2 regions of the Planococcus versutus genome follow, and region 2 is predicted to be linked to the other one. Evidence: a T-box and tRNA genes for the amino acid it is inferred to sense, from the RefSeq annotation. Region 2 holds a T-box; the other holds one or more tRNA genes.
The links. The T-box of region 2 lies ahead of ileS (isoleucine--tRNA ligase). A T-box ahead of a tRNA ligase gene usually reads a tRNA of that ligase, here a tRNA-Ile.
Positions count from the first base shown of each region.

Region 1 (15,752 bases), 1.0 Mb from region 2:
GTCAAATCCGTCTCTTGCATTTTGGACGCAATCAATCCGTTCATATCATGCAAAAATGACAAATCGCCAATATACAAATAAGCTGGACGCTGTTTTGCTGCTTGCACGCCAAACGCCGTTGAGACAACCCCGTCAATGCCATTAGCTCCACGGTTCGCATAAAGCATAATATCCCGCTCGGTCGCTTGGAAATACGTATCTACATCACGGATTGGCATACTGCTTCCCACGATTAAATCACATTGATCCAATCGGTCGAAAAGGACTTTTGCCAATACCCCTTCATCTAGTTCATTTTGGCAATGCTTCGCTACCACTTGCCAATATAACCGAGATGCTTGTGTCCACTTTTTGCGGTATGCATTTGGTGGTTTTGATTCTAGTGGCACTTGCCATAACCCATGTTCAGTTGCTTGGATATGATGAGTTGCGACCGATTGCGGGTCACGTAACATGGGGCTTTCGTCAAACACCACATAGGTTTCTGGTTGAATAGCTGCTAAAAACAAACTCAAAGGTTTCGAAACCGGTTGTGGACCAACGCGTATCACTACATCCGGCGTCACGTTTTCTTTAAACTGTGTGCTTTTTAGCAATGCATCATAGGAATCGATAATGAACTTTTTGGCTGACTGTGGCACATTCCCGCGTAAGTTAGATAGTGGATCTGCCAAAACTGGCCAATCTAATTTCTCAACAAAAGTCCAGAATTCATCGGGCAACTTTTGAGTTTGTTCTCCAACAATCAACAACCCTTTTTCTTTTTTAAAAAGTTGTTGTAAAAACAAGCTACTGTCATCACTTAAAGTGAGCTCTCCCCCAAAATGAGAAATTTCTCGATTACTTTCGTAGTGTTGTTCAAAATCAATACGCAGTGGCTCTCGAAATGGCACGTTTACATGAACCGGTCCTTTCGGATTAGTCAGTGCATTTTGCAAAGCGCGATGCAAATGGCGTGTTAAAAATGCCAACTGATTTTCCGTTTCCGGCATTGGCAAATCCGTTGACCATTTGACATGCCCACCAAATAAATGGACTTGGTCGATAGCTTGGGGAGCTCCAACTTCTCGTAACTCATGTGGACGATCCGCTGTAACAACGAACAAAGGCATGCGTGCGTAATATGCTTCAACAATTGCCGGGAAATAATTAGCGGCGGCTGTTCCTGATGTGCAAAGAAGCATAACAGGTTTTCCAGAAGCTTTAGTTAAGCCGAGCGCAAAATAAGCAGCTGAACGTTCATCAATTTGACGATAAGTTGTTAAACCTTCTTGCTTCATACAAGCATAAGCAAGCGGTGTAGAACGCGAACCTGGACTAATGACAACATCTTTAACTCCTTGCTCAACTAATGAATGAGTAAATGCAGAGACGTATTCAGTTAATACTTCAAGATTCGTCACTCAATTGACCTCCCAATGCCCGGAGCATCGGTCTAAATTTAACCCATGTCTCGTCATACTCTGATTCAGGTGTTGAATCGGCTACAATTCCACCACCTGCATATAAATATGCTTTTTCATCATCTAGTAAAGCGGAACGAATGGCCACAGCAAACTCCCCATTACCTTCTGTGTCAATCCACCCGATTGGTGCCGCATAATAGCCTCGGTTCATTGCTTCGTACTCACGAATCAACGCCAAAGCTTCTAACTTCGGCTCACCTCCAAGTGCCGGCGTCGGGTGAAGTAATTCCACCAAATCAAACAAGGTAGAACTGACATTTAAATTTCCTTCAACCGGTGTATACAAATGCTGGATATCTCTTATTTTCATTAATTTTGGCACTTTGGGCACGATTAATTGGCTACAAGTTGCTTTGAAAACTTCACTAATCATACTAACCACATATTGATGTTCAGCTCGATTTTTAGGATCTTGCAGCAAAGCTTCGCCTAGCTCTGTATCCTTTTCAATGGTTTTTCCACGAGGCGTAGACCCAGCCAAACAAGTAGACAAGGCTCTATCGTTTTCTACTTTAACAAGTCTTTCAGGTGTTGCACCAAAGAAAAATTGTTCTTGTGCTTCCAGCCCAAATAAAAAGCTTTCTGGCTGTTCATTTGATACTTGATACAAAGCTGAAGTTGGCGAAAATTTTTCTTCAAATCCTAGCTTCACCGTGCGTGCAATGACTACTTTTTCAACTTCTTTAGCGTTAATAATAGTGGTGATGCGCTCAATCGAATCCATGTACTCTTGTTTTCTCAGCTCGATCCGTTCAGTCACTACTGGTTTGTCGTATTGATCTACTTCTAAAACTTGCGCAGCATGAATCAATTTATCTCTTTTTTTGCGCAACACGTCAAACTCTTTAAAACTCTCTTGCGCTTTAGTGATCAAGTGGATACTAATAAATGCTTGTTCCCCTTTTAAAACCAACTGAAAAGTAGGCACTGCAAAATAAGCTTGTGGAAATCTTCTCCACTCGCTAGGTTTGGTATTCAATGGATCAAATGAAAATCCACCAAATAAAACAGGATGTACTGATTGCTCTTCATTGACGATTTGACGACTCAAATTTTTCCAATCTTTTTTTATTTTATCGAATCTTCCTGTTGTCTCATTTGTTGATAGCACATGTGCATGCCCAATTCCAACGAGTGTAAATGTCTTTTCACGATTTTTCCAAAACATACGTTTACCTGTATAGTCATTTCCACCAGCTTCAAAAAATGCTAATGCAGACATATGTGTAACTTCAATTGTTTCAGTATAAAAGCGATACCCTTCAAACTGGGTTGCCGCAAATTGCTGGATCGATGAAGACGATTCTGAATTCACCTAATTACCTCCGTTTTATGACAATAGTTTTATTTGGTGCTGCAACTGTCTCACTTTTTCATCCCTACCTTCTATCATACTCTTTTCTACTAAAATCAGCACATCATTTGCTGTATTCCAGACTATTTTAAAGTACAATGAAGAGTGGAAAGAATTAAAGGAGAGAGAGATATGACACATTCATTACAAGCAGATAGCGGATGGCGAGTTTGGTGGCAATTAACTCGCCCTCATACACTGACGGCATCTTTTGCCCCCGTATTCCTAGGAACAATGATTGCTTTACATTATGCCGTAATTGACTGGATTTTATTCTTAGCAATGTTGGTGGCAAGCTTATTAATCCAAGCAGCGACAAATATGTTCAATGAGTATTACGATTTCGCTAGAGGTCTAGACAACGAGAACTCTATCGGAATTGGAGGCGCTATCGTACGAAACGGAGTCAAACCTAAAACTGTCTTAGCATTAGCGTTAGTGTTTTACGGAGTTGCCGCAGTTATCGGAATCTATATTTGTTCACAAACAAGCTGGTGGCTACTAGTTGTAGGTGCTGTTGCAATGGGGATCGGCTACTTTTATACCGGTGGACCTTATCCCATTGCCTACACACCTTTTGGCGAACTTTTCTCTGGCGTAGTCATGGGCTATTTAATTGTAATTATTGCTTTCTATATTCAAACAGGTGTGGTTACACTTGAAGCTTCGATGCTTGCAGTTCCAAGTACCTTACTAGTAGCCGCTATCATGCTGGCTAATAACATTCGCGATATTGTGGGCGACGAAGAAAGCGGACGCAAAACACTTGCCATTTTGGTCAAACGACCAGCAGCTGTCAATATTCTTATGTGGTTTTTCATTCTATCCTACGCATGGATTGTTATTCTTATCATAGTAGGGATGTTGACACCGTGGGCTTTATTAGTCTTGATTAGTGTCATTAAACCTATTAAAGTCGTTCAAATCTTTAAACGTTTTACAGAACCTTTAAAAGTAATGCCTGCGATGAAAGACACTGGTAAAACAAATACATTCGTGGCTTTTTTACTTGGAATTGGGTTACTGATTGATTACCTTCTATAATAGAGACAAACAAAAAAGGATTTCAAGTGAAATCCTTTTTTGTTTGTCTAAAATAATACTTTGAAGAACAGTTAATTACAAGTTATAGTAAATGAACAATTCTAAATTTTCAATCGAGGAGGATATATTGTGAAACCGATCATCATTGGCATTATCGCAGCTTTTTTCTTCGCATTCACTTTTGTACTCAACGCCACGATGGAAGCTGGCGGCGGAAGTTGGATTTGGAGTGCTTCTCTTCGATACCTCTTCATGATTCCTTTTTTACTTTTGATTGTTATTTCAAGAAAGAACTTAAAACCCCTGTTACAAGAAATGAACAAAAACAAAAGAGCATGGACCTTATGGAGTTTTATTGGATTTGGTTTATTCTATGCTCCACTATGTTTTGCAGCAGCCTATTCCCCTGGCTGGCTCATTGCAGGAACATGGCAAATTACCATAGTCGCTGGTACATTACTGGCTCCCTTATTTCTCATTACCATACATAGTAATAAAGGAACTACTCAACTAAGAGGAAAGATTCCTGTTAAAAGCTTGATGATTTCTTTTATCATATTAACAGGTGTCAGTTTAATGCAACTTGAACACGTAGCAACTGTTTCTTCTTCAACGCTTTGGTTTGGTTTTATCTCTGTGATTCTCGCGGCTTTTGCATATCCATTAGGAAATAGAAAAATGATGGATATATGTGGAGGTAGGTTAGATGCTTATCGGAGGGTTTTGGGCATGACATTAGCTAGTCTACCTTTTTGGTTCGTACTATCATTATACGGGCTTGTTACTGTAGGTGGACCTACTGCTTCACAAAGCTTACAAACTTTAATTGTAGCGATCAGTTCCGGTGTAATTGCAACAGTACTCTTCTTTAAAGCTACTGATCTAGTCAGAGAAGACATGCAGAAACTAGGAGCGGTGGAAGCGACCCAATCAATGGAGGTTTTATTTGCATTAGCAGGAGAAGTCCTTTTCTTGTCAATTGTCTTGCCTTCAAGTCTAGCAATAATCGGGATTTTCATTGTAATGCTTGGCATGATTCTTCACAGTTTTAATTCTAGTAAAACGAAAAAAAGTGTTATGCAATTAAATGCATAACACTTTTTATAATGACCCCTACGGGATTCGAACCCGTGTTACCGCCGTGAAAGGGCGGTGTCTTAACCGCTTGACCAAGGGGCCAAATACTGGCGGAGAAGGAGGGATTTGAACCCTCGCGCCGGTTGCCCGACCTACACCCTTAGCAGGGGCGCCTCTTCAGCCACTTGAGTACTTCCCCAGTATGGCTCCGAAGGTAGGACTCGAACCTACGACCATCGCATTAACAGTGCGGTGCTCTACCACTGAGCTACTTCGGAATGGTGGGCCTAAATGGACTCGAACCATCGACCTCACGCTTATCAGGCGTGCGCTCTAACCAGCTGAGCTATAGGCCCATATGTATATAATGGAGCGGGTGGGGGGAATCGAACCCCATCATCAGCTTGGAAGGCTGAGGTTTTACCACTAAACTACACCCGCATAAAATGGTGGGTCAGGACGGAATCGAACCGCCGACACTTAGAGCTTCAATCTAATGCTCTACCGACTGAGCTACTGACCCACTTTATTTATTAAAAATGGCGGTCCCGACCGGGATCGAACCGGCGATCTCCTGCGTGACAGGCAGGCATGTTAACCGCTACACCACGGGACCAATTGGTTGCGGGGGCAGGATTTGAACCTGCGACCTTTGGGTTATGAGCCCAACGAGCTACCGAACTGCTCCACCCCGCGACAATATTATAATGTTAAAGAAAATCGTCCACACATTTTAAAAATATGGAGGAGGAAGAGGGATTCGAACCCCCGCGGGATTTGACTCCCCTGTCGGTTTTCAAGACCGATCCCTTCAGCCAAACTTGGGTATTCCTCCGAGATAAAATACATATGGTGGACCTTGCAGGACTCGAACCTGCGACCGGACGGTTATGAGCCGTCTGCTCTAACCAACTGAGCTAAAGGTCCTAAAAAAGTGGCGGCAGAGGGGATCGAACCCCCGACCTCACGGGTATGAACCGTACGCTCTAGCCAGCTGAGCTACGCCGCCGGGATCTTTACTGTAAAAAATTGGTGGAGCCTAGCGGGATCGAACCGCTGACCTCCTGCGTGCAAGGCAGGCGCTCTCCCAGCTGAGCTAAGGCCCCATTGTTTGGTCGGGAAGACAGGATTCGAACCTGCGACCCCTTGGTCCCAAACCAAGTGCTCTACCAAGCTGAGCTACTTCCCGAACTTGAGATGCTGGATGTAAAAATTATGGTGCGCCCGAGAGGACTCGAACCTCTAACCGCTTGATTCGTAGTCAAGTACTCTATCCAATTGAGCTACGGGCGCATATGATGCTATTCACTGTTTTGTGAAAAGATGGTGCCGAGGACCGGAATCGAACCGGTACGGTAGTCACCTACCGCAGGATTTTAAGTCCTGTGCGTCTGCCAGTTCCGCCACCCCGGCTTAGGGTCGATAAAGATTAAAAATTGGAGCGGAAGACGAGGTTCGAACTCGCGACCTCCACCTTGGCAAGGTGGCGTTCTACCACTGAACTACTTCCGCAAAAATGGTGCGGGTGAAGGGAGTCGAACCCCCACGCCCGAAGGCGCTAGATCCTAAGTCTAGTGCGTCTGCCAGTTCCGCCACACCCGCGTGGCAATTATTAAATTAAAATGGTGAGCCATGAAGGATTCGAACCTTCGACCCTCTGATTAAAAGTCAGATGCTCTACCAGCTGAGCTAATGGCTCATTTACATGAGTGGTGCCGGAGAAAGGAGTCGAACCCTCGACCTACTGATTACAAGTCAGTTGCTCTACCAACTGAGCTACTCCGGCAAAAAAATGGTGGAGGATGACGGGATCGAACCGCCGACCCTCTGCTTGTAAGGCAGATGCTCTCCCAGCTGAGCTAATCCTCCAATATGTATTGCCCAGCGACGTCCTACTCTCACAGGGGGAAACCCCCAACTACCATCGGCGCAAAAGAGCTTAACTGCCGTGTTCGAGATGGGAACGGGTGTGGCCTCTTTGCCATCATCACTGGACTATTTTTTTGAAAGACAAGGTTTAGTATACCAGTACTCCTGGTATTTTCAAGCTTTTTTTCAAAAACTTGTACTTATTCTTTCAAAACTGGATAAACGACAGGTGAAACAAATCGTGCATGATTCGCGTACAGTTTGTTGGTTAAGTCCTCGATCGATTAGTATTCGTCAGCTGCACGTGTCGCCACGCTTCCACCTCGAACCTATCTACCTCATCGTCTTTGAGGGATCTTACTTGCTTGCGCAATGGGAAATCTCATCTTGAGGGGGGCTTCGTGCTTAGATGCTTTCAGCACTTATCCCGGCCACACATAGCTACCCAGCGATGCCCTTGGCAGAACAACTGGTACACCAGCGGTGTGTCCATCCCGGTCCTCTCGTACTAAGGACAGCTCCTCTCAAATTTCCTGCGCCCGCGACGGATAGGGACCGAACTGTCTCACGACGTTCTGAACCCAGCTCGCGTACCGCTTTAATGGGCGAACAGCCCAACCCTTGGGACCGACTACAGCCCCAGGATGCGATGAGCCGACATCGAGGTGCCAAACCTCCCCGTCGATGTGGACTCTTGGGGGAGATAAGCCTGTTATCCCCGGGGTAGCTTTTATCCGTTGAGCGATGGCCCTTCCATGCGGAACCACCGGATCACTAAGCCCGTCTTTCGACCCTGCTCGACATGTACGTCTCGCAGTCAAGCTCCCTTCTGCCTTTACACTCTGCGAATGATTTCCAACCATTCTGAGGGAACCTTTGGGCGCCTCCGTTACTCTTTAGGAGGCGACCGCCCCAGTCAAACTGCCCGCCTGACACTGTCTCCCAAGCCGATCAGGCTTGTGGGTTAGAATTTCAATACAACCAGGGTAGTATCCCACTGACGCCTCCGCCGAAGCTGGCGCTCCGGAATCTAAGGCTCCTACCTATTCTGTACAAGTTGCACCAAAATTCAATATCAGGCTACAGTAAAGCTCCACGGGGTCTTTCCGTCCTGTCGCGGGTAACCTGCATCTTCACAGGTACTATAATTTCACCGAGTCTCTCGTTGAGACAGTGCCCAGATCGTTACGCCTTTCGTGCGGGTCGGAACTTACCCGACAAGGAATTTCGCTACCTTAGGACCGTTATAGTTACGGCCGCCGTTTACTGGGGCTTCAATTCGCACCTTCGCTTGCGCTAAGCACTCCTCTTAACCTTCCAGCACCGGGCAGGCGTCAGCCCCTATACGTCACCTTACGGTTTTGCAGAGACCTGTGTTTTTGCTAAACAGTCGCCTGGGCCTATTCACTGCGGCTCTCTCGGGCTATTCACCCTACCAGAGCACCCCTTCTCCCGAAGTTACGGGGTCATTTTGCCGAGTTCCTTAACGAGAGTTCACTCGCTCACCTTAGAATTCTCTTCTCGCCTACCTGTGTCGGTTTGCGGTACGGGCACCTCCCGCCTCGCTAGAGGCTTTTCTTGGCAGTGTGAAATCAGGGACTCTGAGGTAAACCTCTTGCCATCACAGCTCAACGTATCAGGAATGGGATTTGCCTCATTCCACGCCTCACTGCTTGGACGTGCACAACCAACGGCACGCTCTCCTTATCCTTCTGCGTCCCCCCATTGCTCAAACGGCGGGGAGGTGGTACAGGAATATCAACCTGTTGTCCATCGTCTACGCCTATCGGCCTCGACTTAGGTCCCGACTAACCCTGAGCGGACGAGCCTTCCTCAGGAAACCTTAGGCATTCGGTGGACGGGATTCTCACCCGTCTTTCGTTACTCATACCGGCATTCTCACTTCTAAGCGCTCCACCAGTCCTTCCGGTCTGACTTCAACGCCCTTAGAACGCTCTCCTACCACGGATCTCCGAAGAGATCCATCCACAGCTTCGGTAATCCGTTTAGCCCCGGTACATTTTCGGCGCAGTGTCACTCGACCAGTGAGCTATTACGCACTCTTTAAATGATGGCTGCTTCTAAGCCAACATCCTGGTTGTCTAAGCAACGCCACATCCTTTTCCACTTAACGGATATTTGGGGACCTTAGCTGGTGGTCTGGGCTGTTTCCCTCTTGACTACGGATCTTATCACTCGCAGTCTGACTCCCAAGCATAAATCACTGGCATTCGGAGTTTGTCTGAATTCGGTAACCCGGGATGGGCCCCTAGTCCAAACAGTGCTCTACCTCCAGGATTCTCTATCTTGAGGCTAGCCCTAAAGCTATTTCGGAGAGAACCAGCTATCTCCAGGTTCGATTGGAATTTCTCCGCTACCCACACCTCATCCCCGCACTTTTCAACGTGCGTGGGTTCGGGCCTCCAGTAAGTGTTACCTTACCTTCACCCTGGACATGGGTAGATCACCTGGTTTCGGGTCTACAACTACATACTCTATCGCCCTATTCAGACTCGCTTTCGCTGCGGCTCCGCCTTCTCAGCTTAACCTTGCATGTAATCGTAACTCGCCGGTTCATTCTACAAAAGGCACGCCATCACCCATTAACGGGCTTTGACTACTTGTAGGCACACGGTTTCAGGATCTATTTCACTCCCCTTCCGGGGTGCTTTTCACCTTTCCCTCACGGTACTGGTTCACTATCGGTCACTAGGAAGTATTTAGCCTTGGGAGATGGTCCTCCCAGATTCCGACGGAATTTCACGTGTTCCGCCGTACTCAGGATCCACTCTGGAGGGGAAGGGTTTTCGGCTACGGGGCTGTTACCCGCTGTGGCGGACCGTTCCAGGTCGCTTCGCCTAATCCTTCCTTTTGTAACTCCGTATAGAGTGTCCTACAACCCCAAGAGGCAAGCCTCTTGGTTTGGGCTGATCCCGTTTCGCTCGCCGCTACTCAGGGAATCGCATTTGCTTTCTCTTCCTCCAGGTACTTAGATGTTTCAGTTCCCTGGGTCTGCCTTCTCATGTGCTATAGATTCACACATGGATCCTGTCCCATTAAAGACAGGGGGTTCCCCCATTCGGAAATCTCCGGATCATCGCTCACTTACAGCTCCCCGAAGCATATCGGTGTTAGTGCCGTCCTTCTTCGGCTCCTAGTGCCAAGGCATCCACCGTGCGCCCTTTCTAACTTAACCACTGGTTAATTAAAAAGTTGTGGCAACATGTGCCACGCGTACTTTGAATCCATGTTTCATTTGTTTCAATGTCGTTTTATCCAGTTTTCAAAGAACAAGTCTGAAAGTCACAAAAAAAGGCGTTGCCGCCTGAAGATGAACCTTCAAAACTGAACGCAAAACGTCAACCCCGGAGCGCCTAAGGCGCCCGGTTCCGAATTTATCCTTAGAAAGGAGGTGATCCAGCCGCACCTTCCGATACGGCTACCTTGTTACGACTTCACCCCAATCATCCGTCCCACCTTCGGCGGCTGGCTCCACAAGGGTTACCTCACCGACTTCGGGTGTTACAAACTCTCGTGGTGTGACGGGCGGTGTGTACAAGGCCCGGGAACGTATTCACCGTGGCATGCTGATCCACGATTACTAGCGATTCCGGCTTCATGCAGGCGAGTTGCAGCCTACAATCCGAACTGAGAACGGTTTTCTGGGATTAGCTCCCCCTCGCGGGTTGGCAACCCTTTGTACCGTCCATTGTAGCACGTGTGTAGCCCAGGTCATAAGGGGCATGATGATTTGACGTCATCCCCACCTTCCTCCGGTTTGTCACCGGCAGTCACCTTAGAGTGCCCAACTAAATGCTGGCAACTAAGATCAAGGGTTGCGCTCGTTGCGGGACTTAACCCAACATCTCACGACACGAGCTGACGACAACCATGCACCACCTGTCACCACTGTCCCCGAAGGGAAAAGTGTATCTCTACACCGGGCAGTGGGATGTCAAGACCTGGTAAGGTTCTTCGCGTTGCTTCGAATTAAACCACATGCTCCACCGCTTGTGCGGGCCCCCGTCAATTCCTTTGAGTTTCAGCCTTGCGGCCGTACTCCCCAGGCGGAGTGCTTAATGCGTTAGCTGCAGCACTAAGGGGCGGAAACCCCTAACACTTAGCACTCATCGTTTACGGCGTGGACTACCAGGGTATCTAATCCTGTTTGCTCCCCACGCTTTCGCGCCTCAGCGTCAGTTACAGACCAGAAAGTCGCCTTCGCCACTGGTGTTCCTCCACATCTCTACGCATTTCACCGCTACACATGGAATTCCACTTTCCTCTTCTGTACTCAAGTTCTCCAGTTTCCAATGACCCTCCACGGTTGAGCCGTGGGCTTTCACATCAGACTTAAAGAACCGCCTGCGCGCGCTTTACGCCCAATAATTCCGGACAACGCTTGCCACCTACGTATTACCGCGGCTGCTGGCACGTAGTTAGCCGTGGCTTTCTGGTGAGGTACCGTCAAGGTGCCAGTAGTTACTTGGCACTTGTTCTTCCCTCACAACAGAGTTTTACGATCCGAAAACCTTCGTCACTCACGCGGCGTTGCTCCGTCAGACTTTCGTCCATTGCGGAAGATTCCCTACTGCTGCCTCCCGTAGGAGTCTGGGCCGTGTCTCAGTCCCAGTGTGGCCGATCACCCTCTCAGGTCGGCTACGCATCGTTGCCTTGGTAGGCCATTACCCCACCAACTAGCTAATGCGCCGCGGGCCCATCCTGCAGTGACAGCCGAGACCGTCTTTCCGTGCAGCCTCAGGAGAGGCCGCAAACTATTCGGTATTAGCACCGGTTTCCCGGAGTTATCCCGATCTGCAGGGCAGGTTGCCCACGTGTTACTCACCCGTCCGCCGCTAAACCAAAGGAGCAAGCTCCAATGGTTCCGCTCGACTTGCATGTATTAGGCACGCCGCCAGCGTTCGTCCTGAGCCAGGATCAAACTCTCCATTATAGAGAACATTTGACTGCTCTAGTTGTTGCTGGCACCATCCGAAGATGGCTTGATCTACAAAATGCTGATCAGTAAATTTTCGTCACGCACACCGAGATGAAAAACAACTTTGCTCTGATTGCCAAAGGCAACCTGCGCAAAAGCCGTGCTCGCACCGAGGTGCTCGTGACGTCTTTCGTTGACGTTTTGCTGTTCAGTTTTCAAGGTTCAAGTTGTTTTCATTTGTTTGCCACGCTCATTGGCGACTCAATCAATATACCTTGTTTCAATCTCGATGTCAATACTATTTCAAAATATTTTTCCGAGTTGTCTTAAGGACATATATAAATATAAACCGCCACGCGCGAAAAATCAAGCCTTTATTCTTAAAAAGTATTTTTTTATTTTTTGATAGTCTACAACAAACAAGGTAATCCCCGCCAACACTACACTTCCGCCTATAATTTGAGATGCACTTAAATATTCACCTAGTATGAAATACGCCAGTACAGCAGCTCCGATAGGCTCAAAAAGAATTGCAATTGATATGACATTGGTGCTTACCCACTTTAGAGCCCAGTTAAATAAAGTGTGACCAAGCAAGTTTGGAATGATGGCCAATAACAAAAACCACATCCACTCGGACGCTGGATAAGGTCCAAAAGACTCTCCTTTAACTAAAATATAGAAGAATAATGTTATTGTGCTAACACCGTATACCACAAAAGTATAAGTAACTAACGATAATCGCTTTCTTACATCTTGGCCGAATAATAAATATGTCGTAATCAATGCACAAGCAATTAAAGCTAGCAAATCTCCATACAATGCATTTCCACTTACTTTAAAATCACCATACCCGATTAATACACTTCCTAAAATTGCAATAGCTCCGGAAAGTAACGTCTTAATAGAAAGTTTCTCTTTAAAGAAAAAGTATGTACCCGCAAAAGCAAACAAAGGTTGGAGTGTTACAAGCACTGTCGAACTAGCTACGGAAGTATAATTGAGCGACTCAAACCATAATATAAAATGAAATGCTAAAAATATACCAGCTATCGACGCGAAGAGCCAATCTCTTTTGCTTAGTTTCTTGATTTCGTGGGTATATTTTAAGAAGAAGATCGGACTCATTATGACAACTGAAAACAACATACGATAAAAAGCAGTTACCCCAGAATCTGCAGATGTCATTTTCACAAAAATAGCTGACAACGCTACGGAGAAAACTCCTATAATGATAGGGATGTACGGATGAATAGATGGTTTTTCCATTCCTACACCTCCTCTTCTAAGTAATTTTGTTCAATAACATACTCATAAGTTTCTCACTTTCCACATACAGAAGCAATGTAAGATAAAAAAAGGAGGTTTTCTTTATGGAGTTTTTCAGCGCCTTACAAATCTCTTCACTTGAAACTTTTTTAAAACTTTTAATTGCAGCTACTTTAAGTATGGTAATCGGACTTGAACGAGAATTAAAAAGAAAGCCTGTCGGGTTTAAAACTAGTATTGTGATTTCTACATTTAGTTGTTTGTTGACCATCATTTCAATTGAATCTGCCTATATCGCTCAAGGTAGTGAATATGATAATGTTAATATTACGATGGATCCACTTCGTCTAGCAGCACAAATTGTTTCAGGCATTGGATTTTTAGGGGCTGGCGTAATTTTAAAACGTGGCAACGATTCTATTTCGGGCTTAACGACTGCAGCTATGATATGGGGAGCTGGTGGAATTGGCATTGCAGTAGCCGCCGGTTTTTATATAGAAGCAATTACTGCTGTCTTGATTGTCTTGATTGGGATTGAATTGCTCCCTCCTCTTCTTTTCAAAATTGGACCCAAACGATTAAAGATGGTCGAAGCAAATTTGAAAGTGGTTGTTACTGAACAAGCTTCGATCCGCGATGTGTTGAATAAGCTAAAGGCTCGAGGTCCGATTGTTGAGAGTATTTCTGTCACTCATTCAGATACAGATGAAACTTCTGCTTTTCACCAGCTAACAATTCGTGTATCTTTTTCCTATGAAACGGATACACTTGATTTGTATCAAGAAATTTCAAGCATTGAAAATGTAACTCAAGTTGAACTCGACATGATTTAACGAAGGAGGAGTTAAGGTGAAAGAATTTTTTACCTTATTGAAGAAAGGAAACAAACCGTCGCTGACGGCTGCAATCATTAATACATTTATCGCAATAATGAAAGGCGTAGCGTTCTTTTTTACAGGAAATGTAGCGATGTTCGCTGAAACGATGCACTCTATTGGAGATGCAGCAAATCAATATTTTGTTTTTATCGGTTCTGCACTTTCTAAAAAAGCACCAACAAAGCGATTCCCAAATGGTTTTGGTCGCTTACTAAATATTGTCCTCCTAGGCGCAGTCTTAATCGTTGGAGTTATGGCTTATGAAACGATTGTCGAAGGCTGGCATCAATTAGCTTCTCCAGTAAAAGCAGAAGGATTCGTCATTAGTGTTGCTGTGTTAGCTATTGCAATTCTTCTTGAGTTTTTTGTTCTCTATAAAGCAGGGAAAGAAATTCTTCATGAAGCAGGAGTTACTGGCAATGCTTTTGCACCTTTAACAACTAGTTTTGCTCACCTAAATCGAGCTAAGCCTGCAACAAAATTAGTATTCTTAGAAGATTTAGTCGCAACAGCAGGTGGTGTATTAGCTTTAGCCGCTGTCTTAATCGCACATTACACAGGATTTCTACAAGTTGAAGGTGCTGCATCTATCGCAATTGGCTTTATGATGTTGTACGTAGTCGGAAAGGTTTTCCTAGACAATGCACGAGGCGCGATTGGCGAAACCGATGAGCAAATGGTTAATCACATCGCTCATATTTTAAGTGATCATCCAGATGTTCGAGACATCCGAGAATTAGAAGTTGTTAAAGAAGGCGAGTTTCTTCATGTCGAAGCGAAGATTGAAGTGGATCCTCAACTGAACGTAACACAAGCTGATCACTTACAAGACCGTTTAGCAGAAATCATCCTCAGTCAACCAAGCGTTGATGATGTTATTATTTCTCTCGATGCAGACGACGGCGAAACACATTGGAAGCATTTAAGTAAACGCCCAGAACAACCTGATGCAACATAAAAAAGGCTCAGCGCATAGCGCTGAGCCTTTTTTTCTTATAATGAAGCTTGAAGAATTTCTTTTACGTCTTCGCTTTTTAGTTTGGCAAAGTTACCAAACTCACCATAGACCATTGCTTTTTCAACCATAGCATCGATTTTTGAATTATCGATGTCGTAATACGCTAATTGAGTTGGCGCTCCTAACGAAGTCCAGAAAGCAACTAAACGATCGATACCTTCGTTAGCAACATCGTTTTCTGATTTTCCTTCTGGATTCACATCAAAGACACGAACGGCCATTTGAGCAAAACGAGTTGGATTTACTTTTACGTTATGACGCATCCATTGCGGGAAAAGAATGGCTAATCCTCCAGCATGAGGAATGTCGTAGACTGCAGATACTGCATGTTCGATATTATGTGAACCCCAGTCTCCTCTATAACCCATCTCTAAGAATTTGTTAAGCGCCATTGTCCCTGCGAACATGATGGTTTCTCGGTGCTCGTAGCTTCCAAGATCTCCCATTAATTTTGGAGCTGTTTCAATTACAGCTTTTAAAACGCCTTCGCACATGCGATCTTGGACCGGTGTGCTCGTTGCATCGTTAAAGTATTGTTCAAAAATGTGGGACATCATATCCACAATTCCATAAACCGTGTGATTTTCTGGAACCGATAATGTATAAGTTGGATCTAAAATAGAGAATTGAGGAAACGATAAGGGACTTCCCCAACCGTATTTTTCTTGTGTTTCTTCATTTGTAATAACAGATCCTGCATTCATTTCTGATCCAGTCGCTGCAATTGTCAAAACGGTCCCGAATGGTAGAGCTTCTTGTGGCTGTGCTTTACGAGAAACAAGGTCCCATGCGTCTCCATCGTATTTCGCGCCACACGCAATCAGTTTTGTACAGTCAA
Region 1 covers NZ_CP016540.2:1,144,254-1,160,005, reverse strand. Annotated here, with positions in the region: gene menD (2-succinyl-5-enolpyruvyl-6-hydroxy-3-cyclohexene-1-carboxylic-acid synthase) at 1-1,403, opposite strand, end outside; gene I858_RS05905 (isochorismate synthase) at 1,390-2,781, opposite strand; gene I858_RS05900 (1,4-dihydroxy-2-naphthoate polyprenyltransferase) at 2,953-3,864, shown strand; gene I858_RS05895 (DMT family transporter) at 3,994-4,959, shown strand; tRNA gene I858_RS05890 (tRNA-Glu) at 4,972-5,043, opposite strand; tRNA gene I858_RS05885 (tRNA-Ser) at 5,050-5,140, opposite strand; tRNA gene I858_RS05880 (tRNA-Asn) at 5,145-5,219, opposite strand; tRNA gene I858_RS05875 (tRNA-Ile) at 5,221-5,297, opposite strand; tRNA gene I858_RS05870 (tRNA-Gly) at 5,310-5,382, opposite strand; tRNA gene I858_RS05865 (tRNA-Phe) at 5,389-5,464, opposite strand; tRNA gene I858_RS05860 (tRNA-Asp) at 5,482-5,557, opposite strand; tRNA gene I858_RS05855 (tRNA-Met) at 5,561-5,637, opposite strand; tRNA gene I858_RS05850 (tRNA-Ser) at 5,684-5,776, opposite strand; tRNA gene I858_RS05845 (tRNA-Ile) at 5,792-5,868, opposite strand; tRNA gene I858_RS05840 (tRNA-Met) at 5,877-5,950, opposite strand; tRNA gene I858_RS05835 (tRNA-Ala) at 5,972-6,047, opposite strand; tRNA gene I858_RS05830 (tRNA-Pro) at 6,054-6,130, opposite strand; tRNA gene I858_RS05825 (tRNA-Arg) at 6,158-6,234, opposite strand; tRNA gene I858_RS05820 (tRNA-Leu) at 6,266-6,354, opposite strand; tRNA gene I858_RS05815 (tRNA-Gly) at 6,379-6,453, opposite strand; tRNA gene I858_RS05810 (tRNA-Leu) at 6,459-6,543, opposite strand; tRNA gene I858_RS05805 (tRNA-Lys) at 6,565-6,640, opposite strand; tRNA gene I858_RS05800 (tRNA-Thr) at 6,652-6,727, opposite strand; tRNA gene I858_RS05795 (tRNA-Val) at 6,735-6,810, opposite strand; rRNA gene rrf (5S ribosomal RNA) at 6,821-6,936, opposite strand; rRNA gene I858_RS05785 (23S ribosomal RNA) at 7,075-10,006, opposite strand; rRNA gene I858_RS05780 (16S ribosomal RNA) at 10,216-11,764, opposite strand; gene I858_RS17210 (hypothetical protein) at 11,861-12,079, shown strand; gene I858_RS05775 (DMT family transporter) at 12,116-13,018, opposite strand; gene I858_RS05770 (MgtC/SapB family protein) at 13,123-13,851, shown strand; gene I858_RS05765 (cation diffusion facilitator family transporter) at 13,868-14,854, shown strand; gene I858_RS05760 (iron-containing alcohol dehydrogenase) at 14,890-15,752, opposite strand, start outside.
Region 1: it encodes a tRNA-Ile, which carries the amino acid that the T-box ahead of ileS (isoleucine--tRNA ligase) is inferred to sense. The anticodon was not compared.

Region 2 (15,752 bases):
GCCGCTGTATGTGGTGCATGGTCTGTCGCAATAAAGTCTAGTGTGCCGTCAAGCAAACCTTCGTGTAGCGCTTGCCAATCTTCCTTTGCACGTAGTGGCGGGTTCATTTTGTAATTGGCATCGTCCGCTGGAATATCATCTTCTGTTAACAGCAAATGGTGAGGTGTAACTTCAGCTGTTACGCGAACTCCTGCACGTTTTGCGTCGCGAATGACGCGAACTGATTCTTTTGTGCTGACGTGGCAGACGTGGTAATGTGCGCCTGCTGCTTCTGCTAGTAAAATGTCGCGTGCAATATGCACCGATTCAGCAACCGCTGGAATGCCTTTAAGCCCAAGTTCTCTACTGCGCTTACCGTCGTGCATGACACCATCATAAATCAAGCTATTGTCTTCGCAATGCGCAACGACTGCCATGTCGATTTTCGCTGCTTCTTGCATCGTTTCGTACATCATTCCCGCTTCTTGAATGCCGACACCATCATCCGTAAAAGCGAAAGCACCGTTTTCTTTTAGTTCCTGTAAGTTCGTGCGTTCTTTTCCTGCTTCTCTAATGGTAATTGAAGCATATGGCAAAACTCGGATAAGCGCATTTTTTTCGATCAATCCGTTGACCAGTTGAAGATTTTCTTTCGTATCCGGAACAGGACGTGTGTTTGGCATCGCACAAATCGTAGTAAAGCCGCCTTTTGCTGCTGAACGCGTTCCGCTTTCGATGGTTTCTTTTTGCTCCCCACCCGGTTCACGCAAATGTACGTGGATATCAACGAACCCTGGTGCGACCATTCGGCCTTTGCCGTCAATTTGGGTTTCGTTTTGCGCCTGTAAGTTTCTACCGATTTCATTAACTTTGCCATTTACGACCCGAATATTTGTTGGTGACATTTCTCCATTTTGCAGCATGGTTACGTTTTTAATAAATAAATTCAAGTTAATCTCTCCCTTTCAATGCGTATTCAAGTACTGCCATTCGGATGAAAACTCCGTTTGTCATTTGTTTAAAAATTCGTGAACGTTCACATTCAACTAAGTTGTCAGCAATTTCGACTCCTCGGTTGATTGGAGCTGGATGCATGATGATGGCGCTATCCTTCATTTTCTTTTCTCGCGCTACTGTTAAACCGTATTGTTGATGGTAGTTCTCTTTTGAAAAATGCTCAGAATCCGTATGCCGTTCATGTTGCACTCGGAGCAACATGATGACATCTGTATTTTCTATAAAATCATCCAAATGCTCGGAAGATTCATACTCTCCACTCCATTCTTCGGGACACACAAAACTCACTTTCGCCCCTAATTGCTTGAGTGCCGAAGCATTTGATTTTGCCACTCGGCTATGAGCAACGTCTCCAACGATGGTGACATGAATTCCTTCCACGTGGCCAAATTCTTGATAAATTGTAAACAAATCTAGCAACGATTGTGTGGGATGTTGCCCTGAACCGTCCCCACCGTTTATGACTGCGATAGTACAGCCTTCGAGTTGCTGATAGTATTCTTCTTCTTCGTGGCGAATAATAACTGCACCTACACCGATCGCTTCCATCGTCTTAACAGTGTCATATAGTGTTTCTCCTTTTAAGATGCTAGAAAAGGCTGTTTCAAATGGCAACACGGCGAGTCCTAATTTATGCTCAGCCATTTCAAAACTCATCTTTGTTCGTGTACTCGGTTCAAAAAACAAATTAACGACTGTGCCATCAATTGATGCTTTTTCGCCGTGTTGAAATTCTCCCGCACGATCCATTAAGCTCATGATTGTGTCATTTTCTAAGTTGTTCATGGATAATAAGTTCGGCAAAATACTTCATCCTTTCTTCTTTCAGACAAAAAAATACCTTCCCAGAGGCAGGAAGGTATGAGGAAAGAAGGGTTAGTCCACCCGTTCTTCAACCCTTTCCATGCCTCTCTGGACATTCATTAAAAGGTAATTATTTAGTTCCGTCGTCTACTTCTTTTTTATCCATTCCCGGTAGCACTAAGTTCAAAATGACACCAACAATAGCAGCGAGCGCCATTCCTTCGATTGAGAATGTTTCACTAAATTCAATTTTAGCTCCGCCAATCCCGATAACCAAGATAACTGAAGAAATCACTAAATTTCGGTTGTTGCCAAAGTCGATGTTGTTATCTACTAGCATACGCAAGCCAGAAGATGCGATAATACCAAACAATAAGATCGAAATTCCGCCTAGAACAGCCGTTGGAATTGTCTCGATGACGGCCATCAATTTGCCAAAGAACGAAAAGACGATGGCAAACACTGCCGCTCCAAAGATGACATAGACTGAAAACACTTTCGTAATTGCGAGTACCCCAATATTCTCACCGTATGTCGTCTTTGGTGGGCCACCAACTAGTGAAGAGATAAAAGTTCCAATCCCATCACCTAGTATCGACCGATGTAAGCCTGGGTCTTTTATGTAATTTCGATTGACAATCTTGCCTAGTACCAGTTGATGACCGATATGTTCAGAAATCGTGACGATGGCAATTGGGACCATGACGAACAACAAGGTTGGTGTTACTTGAAAAGAGTAATCCACTCCAGGAATTAAGAATTCTGGTACTGCGAACCATTTCGCGTCAGCAATGACGCCGTAGTCAATAATGCCAATAGCAGCTGAGTAGCCATACCCTGCGATAATACCGATCAAAATCGGCATCAATGAAATGATGTTTTTAAAATAAATGTTACAAATGATGGCAGTTAGCAGCGTAACAATAGCTGCCGAAAAATGCAGCAAACTATATTCTGAAGCATTTCCTACTGGAATGGTCATGGCCATATTTACTGCTGTTCCCGATAAAGCCAGTCCGATGACAATGATAACCGGCCCTACGACAATCGGTGGAAGTAACTTCATCAGCCACTGATAACCTGTTTTCCAAATAATTAACGCGACAATCGCGTAGACAAGTGAAACAAACATGGCACCAATCATGGCAGAGCCAATGCCACCGGTTTTTGTGGCAATGGTAATCGGTAAGATAAAGGCAAATGAAGATCCGAGATATGCTGGTACTTTAAATTGTGTGATAAGGATAAAAATGATCGTTGCAATCCCACTTGTTAACAATGCGATAGCTGGGCTCAAGCCGACTAGTTGAGGCACTAGAATTGTCGCTCCGAACATCGCAAACATATGCTGCAAGCTTAGTGAAATCCATTGTCCTGTTTTTGGTTTATCTTGTACGTCTAAAATTGCTTCGCTCAATTTCCATTCTCCTCTATCTATAACTATCTATTCGTGAATGGCAACGCGGTCGACTTGATCACTTTCAATCATTTTCACAATGATTCGTTCGTCGCTTGAAGTCGGAATGTTTTTTCCGACAAAGTCAGCGCGTATTGGCAATTCGCGATGTCCTCGGTCAATCAATACTGCTAGTTGAATTTGTGCCGGTCGTCCTAGGTCCATAACAGCATCCATCGCTGCGCGTACAGTGCGTCCTGTATAGAGCACATCATCTACTAAGATGACTTTTTTGTTAAGTATACTGTGTTTAATATCGACTTGTTGCACTAACGGTTCTTGGTTTTTTGTTTTGATGCTCAAGTCATCTCTGTAAAGCGTAATATCAAGTTCGCCTTTCATGATGGGGCGCCCTTCGATTTTTTCGATTTTTTCAGCCAGTCGCTTTGCGATAAATGCACCGCGCGTTTTGATGCCGACTAATATACAGTCATCAATACCTTTATTGCGTTCGATAATTTCATGCGCAATACGCGTGATCGCTCGGCTAATTGCCTGTTCATCTAGAATATCTGCTTTTTCCACCATTATATTCGCTCCTTTTTGCAAATAAAAAACCTCTTGCCAGAGAGGCAAGAGGTTAGATGCGCAGAAAAATTCAACACGGAAGACACACTTCCGGCTTGCGTAAATACCTTTTCAGCCTCTCTGGACTGTTTTTAAAGGTGTTCATTATTCGATTTGTTTTTTTAAGTATAAAGAAAGAAGGTCCCTTTTGTCAATCCTTGTCGCGAAGAGATTCTAGAAGTTCTGCAAATTCAGCTGGTGGCTCTACAGAAAACTCCATGTATTCGTTCGTTTTTGGATGATCAAAACCGATAACTTCCGCGTGAAGCGCTTGACCGCCAACATCCATTGTTTTCTTCGGTCCATACTTCGGATCTCCAACAAGTGGGTAGCCGATGTATTTCATGTGCACACGGATTTGATGCGTTCTGCCTGTTTCTAAACGGCATTCTACTAATGTGAAATCACCAAAACGTTCCAATACTCGGAAATGTGTTACGGCATGTTTTCCTTTATCGACAATTGCCATGTTTTGACGTTCTTTTGGATCACGTGCAATCGGTGCTTGAATCGTTCCTTTATCGTGAGGAATGTGACCATGTACGAGCGCTACATATTTACGCGTAACCGTCTTTTTCACTAATTGATCCACTAGTGACGTATGCGCAGCATCATTTTTTGCTACCATCAACAAGCCAGATGTATCTTTATCAATTCTGTGAACAATTCCTGGACGTACTACGCCATTAATTCCTGATAAGTCTGTGCAGTGGTGCATTAAGCCATTAACCAATGTGCCTTTAGCATGTCCCGGAGCCGGATGAACGACCATTCCTTTTGGTTTGTTGACTACCAAGACGTCTTCGTCTTCATAGACAATCTCCAAATTAAGATCTTCAGGCACGACGTCCAATTCTTCGAGTTCAGGTGGCGTGACAACAATAACGTCTTGCAAACGTACTTTGTAATTTGGTTTTACGGTTTCTCCGTTCACTTTTACGGCGCCTTCTTTGACCCAATTACTGATCTGTGAACGCGACCAGTCTTCATCTATTGATGACACAGCTTTATCTACTCGTTCGCCGGCCATTTCTTCTGTAATTTCAATCGTTAATTCTTCCATTAAGACACCTTTTTCTTTTGTTGTTTTTCGTCATAAATCATATAAATAATCATCAATACGACACCAATGGTTAGCGCAGCATCTGCAACATTAAAAATCGGAAAATCATAATTAACAATTGGGATCAGTACGTCGACAAAATCAACGACTTCTCCGCGCAACATCCGATCGATAAAATTACCTACTGCGCCACCTAAGAGAATCATTAAGCTAAACTGAAACAAAGGTTGCCCTTTTGCATGTTTATGAAAATAGTAAATTATTCCGGTGATGACCGCCACAGTAATAATAGCAAACAGCCACATCTGTCCTTCAAGCATACCCCAAGCAGCACCACGGTTACGATGTGACAGCCATCCGAGATAGGGATCAATAACGGAAATCCGTTCACCCAATTCCATGTTTTTCAGCACTAGCCACTTTGTCCATTGATCTAGTGCAATAATGATTAACGCAACTCCATAATAAATAAACATCCGTATCCTCCGTCAATTCAGCAGTCACTCTATTTTAACACACTGCCAAGGAAAAAAGTAAAGGTCTGAAAAACAGAAATCTCTGTTTTTCAGACCTTTTGCTAATTATAGCTATTTAGCATACTGTGTTTCAACAACATTTGCGCAACGAAGACATAATGTCGGATGTTCTTCACTTTGACCAATTTCTTCTGAAATTGTCCAGCAACGTTCACATTTTTCACCCGTCGCTTTTTCAACGGTTACGGAAACTTCATTTAACTTAACAGCGTTCTCCGGTGCTTGATCTTGTGTTCCACCGTATTCATATTTCGATACGATAAATAATTGAGCAAGGTTTTCATCAGTAGAAGCTAGTAAATTAGCAAGTTCTTCATTTCCATAAACTGTTACTTTTGCTTCTAAAGATTTACCGATTGTTTTAGCTGCACGCGCTTCTTCTAATGCTTTTAATACATCGTCTCGTACATCCATAAAACGACTCCATTTTTCATCAAGTCCTTCAAATGCTGGATTTGAAATAACTTCTGGGAAGTCTGTCAATTGTACACTTTCTTCATCTACAAAGCTTAGGTAAGACCATAATTCATCTGCAGTATGCGGAATGATCGGTGTCGCCAATTTCAAAATCGCCATTAATGAATCAAACATGACTGTTTGCATCGCACGACGGTGTGGATGATCTGCACTTTCAATATAGACAACATCTTTCGCTACATCCAAGTAGAATGAGCTCAAATCATTGGCACAATAATTGTTTAAGGCATGATAGATTGTTGAAAACTCATATGTCTCATACGAGTTACGAACTGTTGCTATCATTTTTTGTAATTTCATTGCCATGTATTGATCCATTTCACGCATGTCTTCAAATGCAACACGATGTTCTTGCTCGTTAAAGTCAGCTAAGTTGCCATGAATGAATTTTAATGTGTTACGGATTTTGCGGTAAACTTCTGACACTTGTTTAAAGTTCTCGTCAGAAACACGAACGTCTGCTGTATAGTCTACAGAAGCAACCCAAAGACGCAAAATATCCGCTCCCATTTGGTTCATTACTTTTGCCGGAACAATAACATTACCTAGAGATTTGCTCATTTTACGACCATTGCCATCCAGTGTAAAGCCATGGCTTAAAATACCTTTGTAAGGTGCGATACCATTTATGGCTACACTTGTTGTTAACGAGGAATTGAACCATCCACGATATTGATCAGACCCTTCTAAATATAGGTCTGCCGGGTATTGCAAATCTTCTCTTTCAACAAGAACACCTTGATGAGATGATCCCGAGTCAAACCATACATCCATTATATCTGTTTCTTTTGTGAACAAGCCATTTGGGCTACTAGGGTGTGTAAATCCTGGCGGCAATAATTCGGCTGTTGAACGTTCAAACCAAACATTCGATCCGTGCTCACGGAACAGTTCGGCAATATGAGCAATGGTTTCTTCTGTAATAACCGGATCGCCATTTTCAGCGTAAAATACAGGAATTGGAACGCCCCATACACGTTGACGCGAAATATTCCAATCGCCGCGATCACGCAGCATATTGTAAAGGCGTGTTTCACCCCACGCTGGAGTAAACGAAGTTTCTTTGATAGCTTTTAAAATTTGATCACGGAATGCTTCAATCGAAACAAACCATTGAGCCGTTGCACGGTAAATTACCGGCTTTTTCGTACGCCAATCATGAGGATATGAGTGCGTGATAAACGTAAGTTTTTCAAGTGCACCTACATTATCCAGCGCTTCTGTCACAGACTTATTGGCTTTGTCGTAAAACTCGCCTTCAAATCCAGGTGCTTCATCTGTCATAATTCCACGCTCATCAACTGGACATAAAACGCTCAATCCGTATTTCTTACCGATTAAGAAATCATCTTCACCATGACCAGGTGCTGTATGGACGCAGCCTGTACCTGAATCAATTGTTACATGATCTCCAAGCATGACTAAAGAAGTACGATCATACAAAGGGTGTTTTGTCAGAATATGTTCTAGTTCTTCACCTTTGAATACGCGAACAACTTCGTGATCGGTCCAAGCTAATTCTTCAGCTACTTCTTTTAGTAACTCTTGTGCTATAACGTAAAGCGAACCGTTTAAAGCGACTTCTACATAATCTAACTGTGCATTTACTGAAATTCCTAGGTTCGCAGGAATTGTCCAAGGTGTAGTAGTCCAGATGACCAAATTTGTTCCTTCCGCTAAAATACCTTTGCCATCTGTAACTGCGAAAGATACGTAAATAGAAGGAGATTTTTTATCATGATACTCAATTTCAGCTTCAGCAAGTGAAGATTCACTAGATGGAGACCAATAAACAGGCTTTAATCCTTTGTAAATATAGCCTTTGTTTGCCATTTTTCCAAACACTTCAATTTGACGTGATTCGTATGCAGGCTTTAATGTCACATACGGGTTGTCCCAGTCGCCACGAACACCGATGCGTTTAAATTGAGAGCGTTGGCTATCAATTTGCTGATAAGCATATTCTTCACATAGCTTGCGGAATTCCGCTAACGACATTTCTTTCCGATTCACGCCTTTATTTGTCAATGCTTGTTCAATTGGTAGACCGTGTGTATCCCAACCTGGAACATACGGCGCGTGAAAGCCCATCATCGAACGAGAACGAACGACCATATCTTTTAATACTTTGTTTAGCGCATGACCCATATGCAAATCGCCGTTTGCGTATGGCGGTCCATCATGAAGGATAAAAAAAGGACGATCTTTTGTGCGATCTAATACTTTTTTATAAATATCCATTTCTTCCCATTTAAGCTGAATTTCTGGCTCCCGGTTTGGCAAATTGCCACGCATCGGAAAATCGGTTTTCGGCATTAACAACGTATCTTTGTATTCCATTTCTATTCCTCCTATAGGCATAATAAAAAGCCTCTCATCCCTGGTAAAGGGACGAGAAGCTTAAACTCGCGGTACCACCCTTGTTGCAGCCAATTGGCTGCCACTCGATCACCGTAACGTGGCGTAGACGGAATCGGATACTAGTTTCACCAATTCTGCTCAAGAGTGATTTTCGTCTATGTGACCACATCAGGCTCTCACTATCCCTAATTCGCTTTAGTGTCTTACATAGCTTACTGTCTCTATCAGTGCGTTTTTTTGTATGTCGTAATTATAGAATCAGAAAGTCTCAGAGTCAAGAGTTCGACTCTTCTTTGTCCTTCTCAATCTTTTCTAAATTTTGTGTATCGATATCGTATTCCAGTAAAGTTTCCCAATCATCTGTTTCAATCAAGTCTAATTGAGCTTCAACTAACATCTTGAAACGGTTTTTAAAAATTCGAGATTGTTTTTTTAGTTCTTCAATTTCTGTTGCAATGCGTCGTGCTTTTGTCAACGATTCATTGACAATGCGATCGGCATTTTTCTCTGCTTCTTTAATGATCAATTCTGCTTCTTTTTGCGAATTACGTCGAACTTCTTCTGAAGCTTCTTGAGCAACAAAAATAGATTTTTGCAAGGTCGACTCGATTGTATTGAAATGGCCAACTCGTTCGTCGGTTGAACGCAACCGTTCTTCAAGTGCAGCCTTATCTTTTAGCAAAATTTCAAAATCTCTCATAATCTGTTCCAGGAATTCATTTACTTCATCTTCCTGATATCCACGGAATGCACGGCTAAATTCTTTGTTATGTATATCTAACGGGGATAATGGCATTGAGTAAACCTCTCCTTAACTTGTCATCTTACCTTTTCATTATACAGGTGAAACACACAAATTTCAGTATTATTTCAGTTTTTTTAAACGCCGACTAGTTTTTTACTTCTAGTCGACCAATTTGCAGGCGTATTTTGTCTTTTTTCGTGCGTCCTTCAATCATGATTAGCCGAACACGACCGAATCCTCTTGAAGAAATCATATCCGATTCATGCAATTCAAATGATGGCTGTTCTTGCGATGTCCAATTTACTTTTACTTTTCCACCATGAATCAGTGCAGATGCTTTTTGACGTGAAATGTTATAAACAGAACTCATTACTGTATCTAGCCTCATCGAACTGACAGTATAGGTTTCTTCTATCCATTCTTCAGTTGTTTCAATCATGTCAGCAACATTTGTCACTTCGGTTAATTGAACTTTTACTTTTGCAGCAGTGATAAAGTTACTTTGCATGTATGGACTAACTTCTTTCATGACCGCTAGTTGAACTCTTTCGTGATCGATGCGAATATCGCCAAACTTACTTCGATCTAGACCAAGTGACATTAGCGATCCTAAAATATCTGGATGGCGTAGACTAACAAACTTCGATGGGTATTTCAACTCAAAAACAGTGATATTGAAATCTTCTTGTTGAGGTTCAAAATAAGAAGGGTATAACAACACACGCTGTCTTTCTGCATCTTTAAAAAGACCTGAAGTTATCCATTTTACATCACTTGAGCCAATGACTGCTTCTACTATGAAACGTTGTCGTGGATCCAAAAAGTCAGTTAGTTTTGGCGAATAACGATCTTCGACTTCTCGAAGCCAATTAGACACTTGTTCGATAAACTGCTGCTCTTCTTTTCTGAAATGCTGAAATATCTCTTCCATAATAAATGCTCCTTCACATGTGATTGGTTTTTCAAGAAAAAAACCTCACATCACGTGAGGTTTTGAATTAAAAGAAGAAATTAAACAGTACGATGATCCCTTGACTTGCCAAACTTAATGTGAAAATCGCAACAATTGGCGAAATATCAATCATACCGATTGGCGGAATAAACCGTCTGAATATATCTAAATATGGATCCGTGATTGTTGAAATCATTTGTCCGAAACTGGATTCTTTAATGCTTGGTATCCAACTCATGAATACACTGACAATAAGAATATAGAAATAAATGTTAATCGCTGAAAGTATCAAACTTAATAAAACTGACATATTTTTTATGGCACCTCTCTTATTGTTGCTCTTCGTAATAATAATCGGAAATGGCGCCATCCACTTCTACAGTGTCTGGTACACATAAGAAAATATCCGTTCCAATGCGTTGAATATCTCCACCAAGAGCATAAACTGTTCCGCTTAAAAAGTCGATAATCCGAAGACCTTGATCTTTTTCAATGCGCTGCAAGTTAACAACTACGGCTTGCTTGTTTTTTAGGCTTTCTGCAATATCTTGTGCTTCGGCATAAACTCTTGGTTCAGCTAAGCTCACTTTCGATGCTTTTGACGCGCCTTGCATACTGACTAAGTTAGGCACAATGGTTTCCTCCATTTTCTGGCGCCGTTCTTTCGGTGCTTTTTTCGATTCTTGCATGGCAGCAGGTTTCTCATACCGCGGAACTTGTTTTTGCTGTTGTGCGGGATGTTCACGCACTTGTTCTTCTTCATATTCATCTAAATAAAAGAAATTTTTAAATTTGTCTTTCACACTCATCGTTATGCCTCACTTTCTGTCCCAACCAGTGCAGTACCAATTCGGACAAAACTTGCCCCTTCTTGGGCTGCAATTAAATAGTCATTAGACATACCCATTGAACATTCTGTGCATGGCGCATGGCTTAGGTTTTTATCGGCAACTTGAAGTTGGAGTGATTTTAATCCTTTAAATGCTTCACGAATTACACTTTCATCAGCTGTATTGGGTGCCATTGTCATCAATCCAACCACATTAATTTTATCAAAAGGTTCTAAAGACTCGATAAAATCCATTGTTTTTTCAGGTGCTATGCCACTTTTCGATTCTTCTCCTGACACGTTTACTTGAACAAAACAATTTACAGGGCGATTTGCACGCTTTTGTATTTCTTGTGCTAAACTCATTCGATCTAAAGAATGTAAAAAATCAACTTCATTAATCACATCTTTCACTTTTCGTGTCTGTAAATTCCCAATATAATGCCATGATACTGGTTCGCTTATGACCTCATGCTTTTGAACTAATCCTTCTGGTCGGTTTTCACCTAAATGAATAATACCAGCTTGAATCGCTTCTTTTGTACGTTCTATGCCGACTTGCTTTGTCACAGCAATAATTTGTATCGCTTCATTTACAGCGGTTAATTGTTGAGTGATTCTTTCAAAAACAGGTTTAATCGGTTTCATTTTATTCACAACTTTTCTTATAGAAGTCCAGTATATTGTACCAAGTTTCTATTGATTTATCAATTAAGCCCCATTCTTTAAAAAAACAGCTGCCAACAGGCAGCTGTTTAGATTAACGTCTTTTTTGACGATTGCGCAAGAAAGTTGGGATGTCTAGTGCATCTTCGCTTTGCTTATCTTGTCGTTGTGGTTCTTGAGTATAATAAGGTGATGGTTCATCACGGCGCTGTTCTTCGCGACGTTGGTCTTCACGGCGTGCATCGCGAATAGAAGGTGCTGGAGTTTGTTGTTGAATCGACTGCACACGACTTGAATTTAAGCCAGATCCTCTTGGCGTTCTTGGCTGAAGTTGCTCTTCGTTAAATCCAGTTGCAATTACTGTAACGATAATTTCATCTTTCAAGTTATCGTTAATAACTGAACCGAAAATCATATTTACTTCTTCATCCGAAGCAGATGCTACAATATCAGCTGCTTCTTGCACTTCGTAAAGGCTAAGATTTGAGCCACCTGTGATGTTCATTAAAACACCTTTCGCTCCTTCGACAGAAACTTCCAGCAATGGACTTGAAACAGCTTTTTTAGCTGCTTCAGAAGCACGATTTTCTCCTGAAGAAACTCCAATGCCCATTAAAGCAGAACCTTTATTAGACATAATTGTTTTAACATCGGCGAAATCCAAGTTGATCAGTCCAGGAACAGCGATCAAATCAGAAATACCTGATACACCTTGACGAAGAACGTTGTCCGCTTCACGGAAGGCTTCTAACATAGGTGTATTTTTGTCGACAATTTCAAGCAACCGATCATTAGGAATAACAATCAAGGTATCTACTGATTCTTTCATTGTAGAAATACCACCAATGGCTTGTGTTGAACGTTTACGACCTTCAAAAGTAAACGGACGCGTTACAACACCAACAGTCAAAGCACCAAGTTCTTTAGCGATACCCGCAATAACAGGTGCTGCACCTGTACCTGTTCCGCCGCCCATTCCTGCTGTTACGAATACCATATCCGCTCCACGCAAAGCTTCTTCAATTTGTTCTTTGCTTTCTTCTGCTGCCTTTTTACCAACGTCCGGGTTCGCACCAGCTCCAAGACCACGAGTCAATTTTCCACCAATCTGAAGACGGACTTCAGCTTTTGATAAATTTAACGCTTGGGCATCTGTATTTACTGCAATAAATTCTACACCTTGAACTCCATGTTCGATCATACGATTTACAGCATTATTTCCACCGCCACCGACACCAATAACTTTAATTACGGCAAGTGCATCAATATTTGTATCAAATTCCAACATTCTTTTTCCTCCTAAGATTGCTTAGCTTTTATAGTTGCAAGCTAGGTGCAACAGTAATTTTATTCAAAGAATCGATCAAACATTTTTTTCGCTTTACTTACAACACCTTCTGAATTTTGCTTTGGCTGTTTTTGCTTGGCCGCATGTTGCACTTCGTGATGTTCAGTTTTAACCGTTCCTGAAATCGCTCCACCATTTCCAACACGACCATAGAAGACATCTTCCATGTATGCATATTGAATCAAGCCGACTGCTGTCGTATATTGTGGTTCACGGACGCCAATAAACTCTGGCGTGAACAAACGAACACGTGTCTGTAAAATGTTGCGTGCCAATTCTGGAAGACCATCTAATTTAGCCATACCACCTGTTAACACAACACCGCCTGGTAAATCTTGAACACCTAAACGATAAAATTCATCTAAAATCAATTCGAAAAGTTCTTCTAAACGAACTCCGATTATTTCAGATATGTATTTTTGATTATATTGTTCTGTCGAATCTGATCCAATAACTGGAACTTCAAATACTTCGTCTTCTGAAGCATCTTCAAAAAATGCATGACCATATTCAAGTTTGATTTTTTCAGCTTGATCTGTTGGTGTTTTTAAAATAATGGACAAGTCTTTCGTTACGTGATCGCCTCCAACTGGAATAACAGAAGACGCAGTTAAATGACCATCTTGGAAAATTGAAATAGAAGTAGATCCTCCACCAATATCGATACACGCTGTGCCATGGTTTTTTTCATCTTCTGTCAACGCGTAGCTTCCTGCTGCTAGTGGTTGTACATAAATATCACGAATTTCAAGTCCTGCTCTTTCAACGCAACGAAGCACGTTGTGTAAGATGGTTTTTGAGGTTGTCACCATTGTACCATCCATTTCAAGACGGATACCAATCATGCCTCGTGGATCTTTGATCTCACCTAAGTGATCGACAATGTATTGTTCGGGAATGATGTTTACTAGTTCCCGTTCTGGGGGAATCGACATAACTTGAGCCGCTTCTAATACACGATCTAAATCATCATCGGTAATTTCACGATTCTCACTATTCACTGCAACAATGCCTTTTACAGGCTGTAGCAGTGCTTTGTTTGCTGGAATTCCTAGTACAACTTCGTGAATAGATTTGCCTATCATGCGTTCTGCTTGATCGACTGCTTTTTTAATGGACTGCACCGTTGCATCTATGTCAACAATCGCACCTTTTTTTATTCCACTAGACTTTACATTTCCTACACCAATTACATTCAATGACTTATTGGCCATTTCTCCGATTAATACTTTTACGGATGACGAACCGATATCTAGACTAACGTATAATTCTGATTGACTCAATTCGTGGCACCTCCTTATTATACTGCTGTACTTATATTCTATTGCAAATTGTGCACCTTGTCTAAGAAAATCGCAAAACTTAAATGAATTTCTTCGAATTACTTAAATTGTTTCTCTAACTTCTTTTTTTTCAGTCCATTTTGCCAAAATAATACGTCGGATAACGGCAATGTTTTGAAATAGCCGAACACCAAATGCGAAAATTGCAGCTAAGTACAAATCTACACCTAGATGAACACCTAAAAAGGCAAGTCCAGCTGCTAAAGCAATATTGAAAAAAAATCCCGATACGAATACTTTATCATCATAGACTTGTTGTAAATGAGCACGGATTCCACCGAAAAGGGTATCGAGCGATGCTAATACAGCGATTGATAAGTAATTGCCATATTCAGGAGGAATCTGAATATCCGTTAACAGTCCAAGCGATATCCCGAGTATTAAACCTAAGATTGGCAACCACATCGCTATTCCTCCTCTGTTGCTTGTAAATATTTGGTGTCTATTGCACCATCGTATGCTTCAATAACTAAATCGGGTTTGGGCGTTGAAACTGTTAATGTCATATTATCAATGTAAAAGTCGTCTAATATACGTGATGCCAATAAATGATTATACAGCTTTTCTGAGTCTTCCATCGTATTAGAGATTATTTTTATGGAAAACGGTGGGGTTTCTACTGATTTGGTATTAACCGTTGTTTGGCCATTTATATCTCGAATTGCTGTAGTATTGACAATTCGTTTGCCATCTATGGAAATATGCAAAGCATTGAAACGATTGATTTCATTGACTAGTCGAATGAGCAAGTCTGGTGAAATCCCTTTAATATCAAGTCCTAACGCAACCGCTTCCATTGAAGGTTCGATCAAAACTTCGATTCCAGGACCTGTGGTTTCTATTAATCCGGCTAACATTCTAAGTTCTCCAGCTGTTTCACGTAATGCTTGCTCAGGACTAGCATCAGACGCTGCTTCGTATTTATCTAAAGTGTTATCCAGACTGTCAATCTCAGAGAGTAATTGAGAATGCAATTTCGTTTCTCGTGACAGTTCTTGTCTAACTTCCCAAACATCGCGTGTATCACGAGTATTAGGTTCATTGATTGTATTATATTGTATGCCCGCCATTAAACCGATAAGAAAAAGTATCGCTGTAAATCGGGTTAGAATCTTTTTCTTCACACGATTCCTCCTCACTCATGACTCTGTAAGTAAAGCAGGCATTTTAATAATGAGTCCTTCATCCATCGTTACAATAATATTGTCATTGACCAATTGATCGATAATCCCTCCGGTTAACTCCATTGAAGATGTCAACACTTTAGGCTCGCCAATAGCTTCAATCACAAACGGCGCTGGATATTGTATACCATCCACTGCAATAACTGGACCTGTACAAACAATATGTGAATTTCCATGAATGCGTTGACCGTTAATAGAAATGGCTTCTGCACCTGAAATATACAATTCGTTAATCACTTGGAAAACATGGCTTTCATGAACGATATAATCATTTGGATTTACTGAATTCGGATTATATTCGCCATCTTGCAGCGTTACTTTTAATCCAGTGCCTTGTACAGGAACTAACCCTAAATATCTTCTTAATTCCTTTGCTTCTTCAGCATATTCTGTATATCGATTTTCTCCATCAGCAAAAGATTGTT
Region 2 covers NZ_CP016540.2:2,155,436-2,171,187, forward strand. Annotated here, with positions in the region: gene I858_RS11060 (dihydroorotase) at 1-929, opposite strand, end outside; gene I858_RS11065 (aspartate carbamoyltransferase catalytic subunit) at 931-1,800, opposite strand; gene I858_RS11070 (solute carrier family 23 protein) at 1,931-3,217, opposite strand; gene pyrR (bifunctional pyr operon transcriptional regulator/uracil phosphoribosyltransferase PyrR) at 3,245-3,781, opposite strand; gene I858_RS11080 (RluA family pseudouridine synthase) at 3,975-4,886, opposite strand; gene lspA (signal peptidase II) at 4,886-5,362, opposite strand; gene ileS (isoleucine--tRNA ligase) at 5,474-8,239, opposite strand; T-box leader at 8,284-8,497, opposite strand; gene I858_RS11095 (DivIVA domain-containing protein) at 8,535-9,056, opposite strand; gene I858_RS11100 (YlmH family RNA-binding protein) at 9,151-9,936, opposite strand; gene I858_RS11105 (YggT family protein) at 10,004-10,267, opposite strand; gene I858_RS11110 (cell division protein SepF) at 10,287-10,766, opposite strand; gene I858_RS11115 (YggS family pyridoxal phosphate-dependent enzyme) at 10,769-11,434, opposite strand; gene ftsZ (cell division protein FtsZ) at 11,547-12,740, opposite strand; gene ftsA (cell division protein FtsA) at 12,800-14,083, opposite strand; gene I858_RS11130 (small basic family protein) at 14,186-14,548, opposite strand; gene I858_RS11135 (DUF881 domain-containing protein) at 14,551-15,213, opposite strand; gene I858_RS11140 (DUF881 domain-containing protein) at 15,283-15,752, opposite strand, start outside.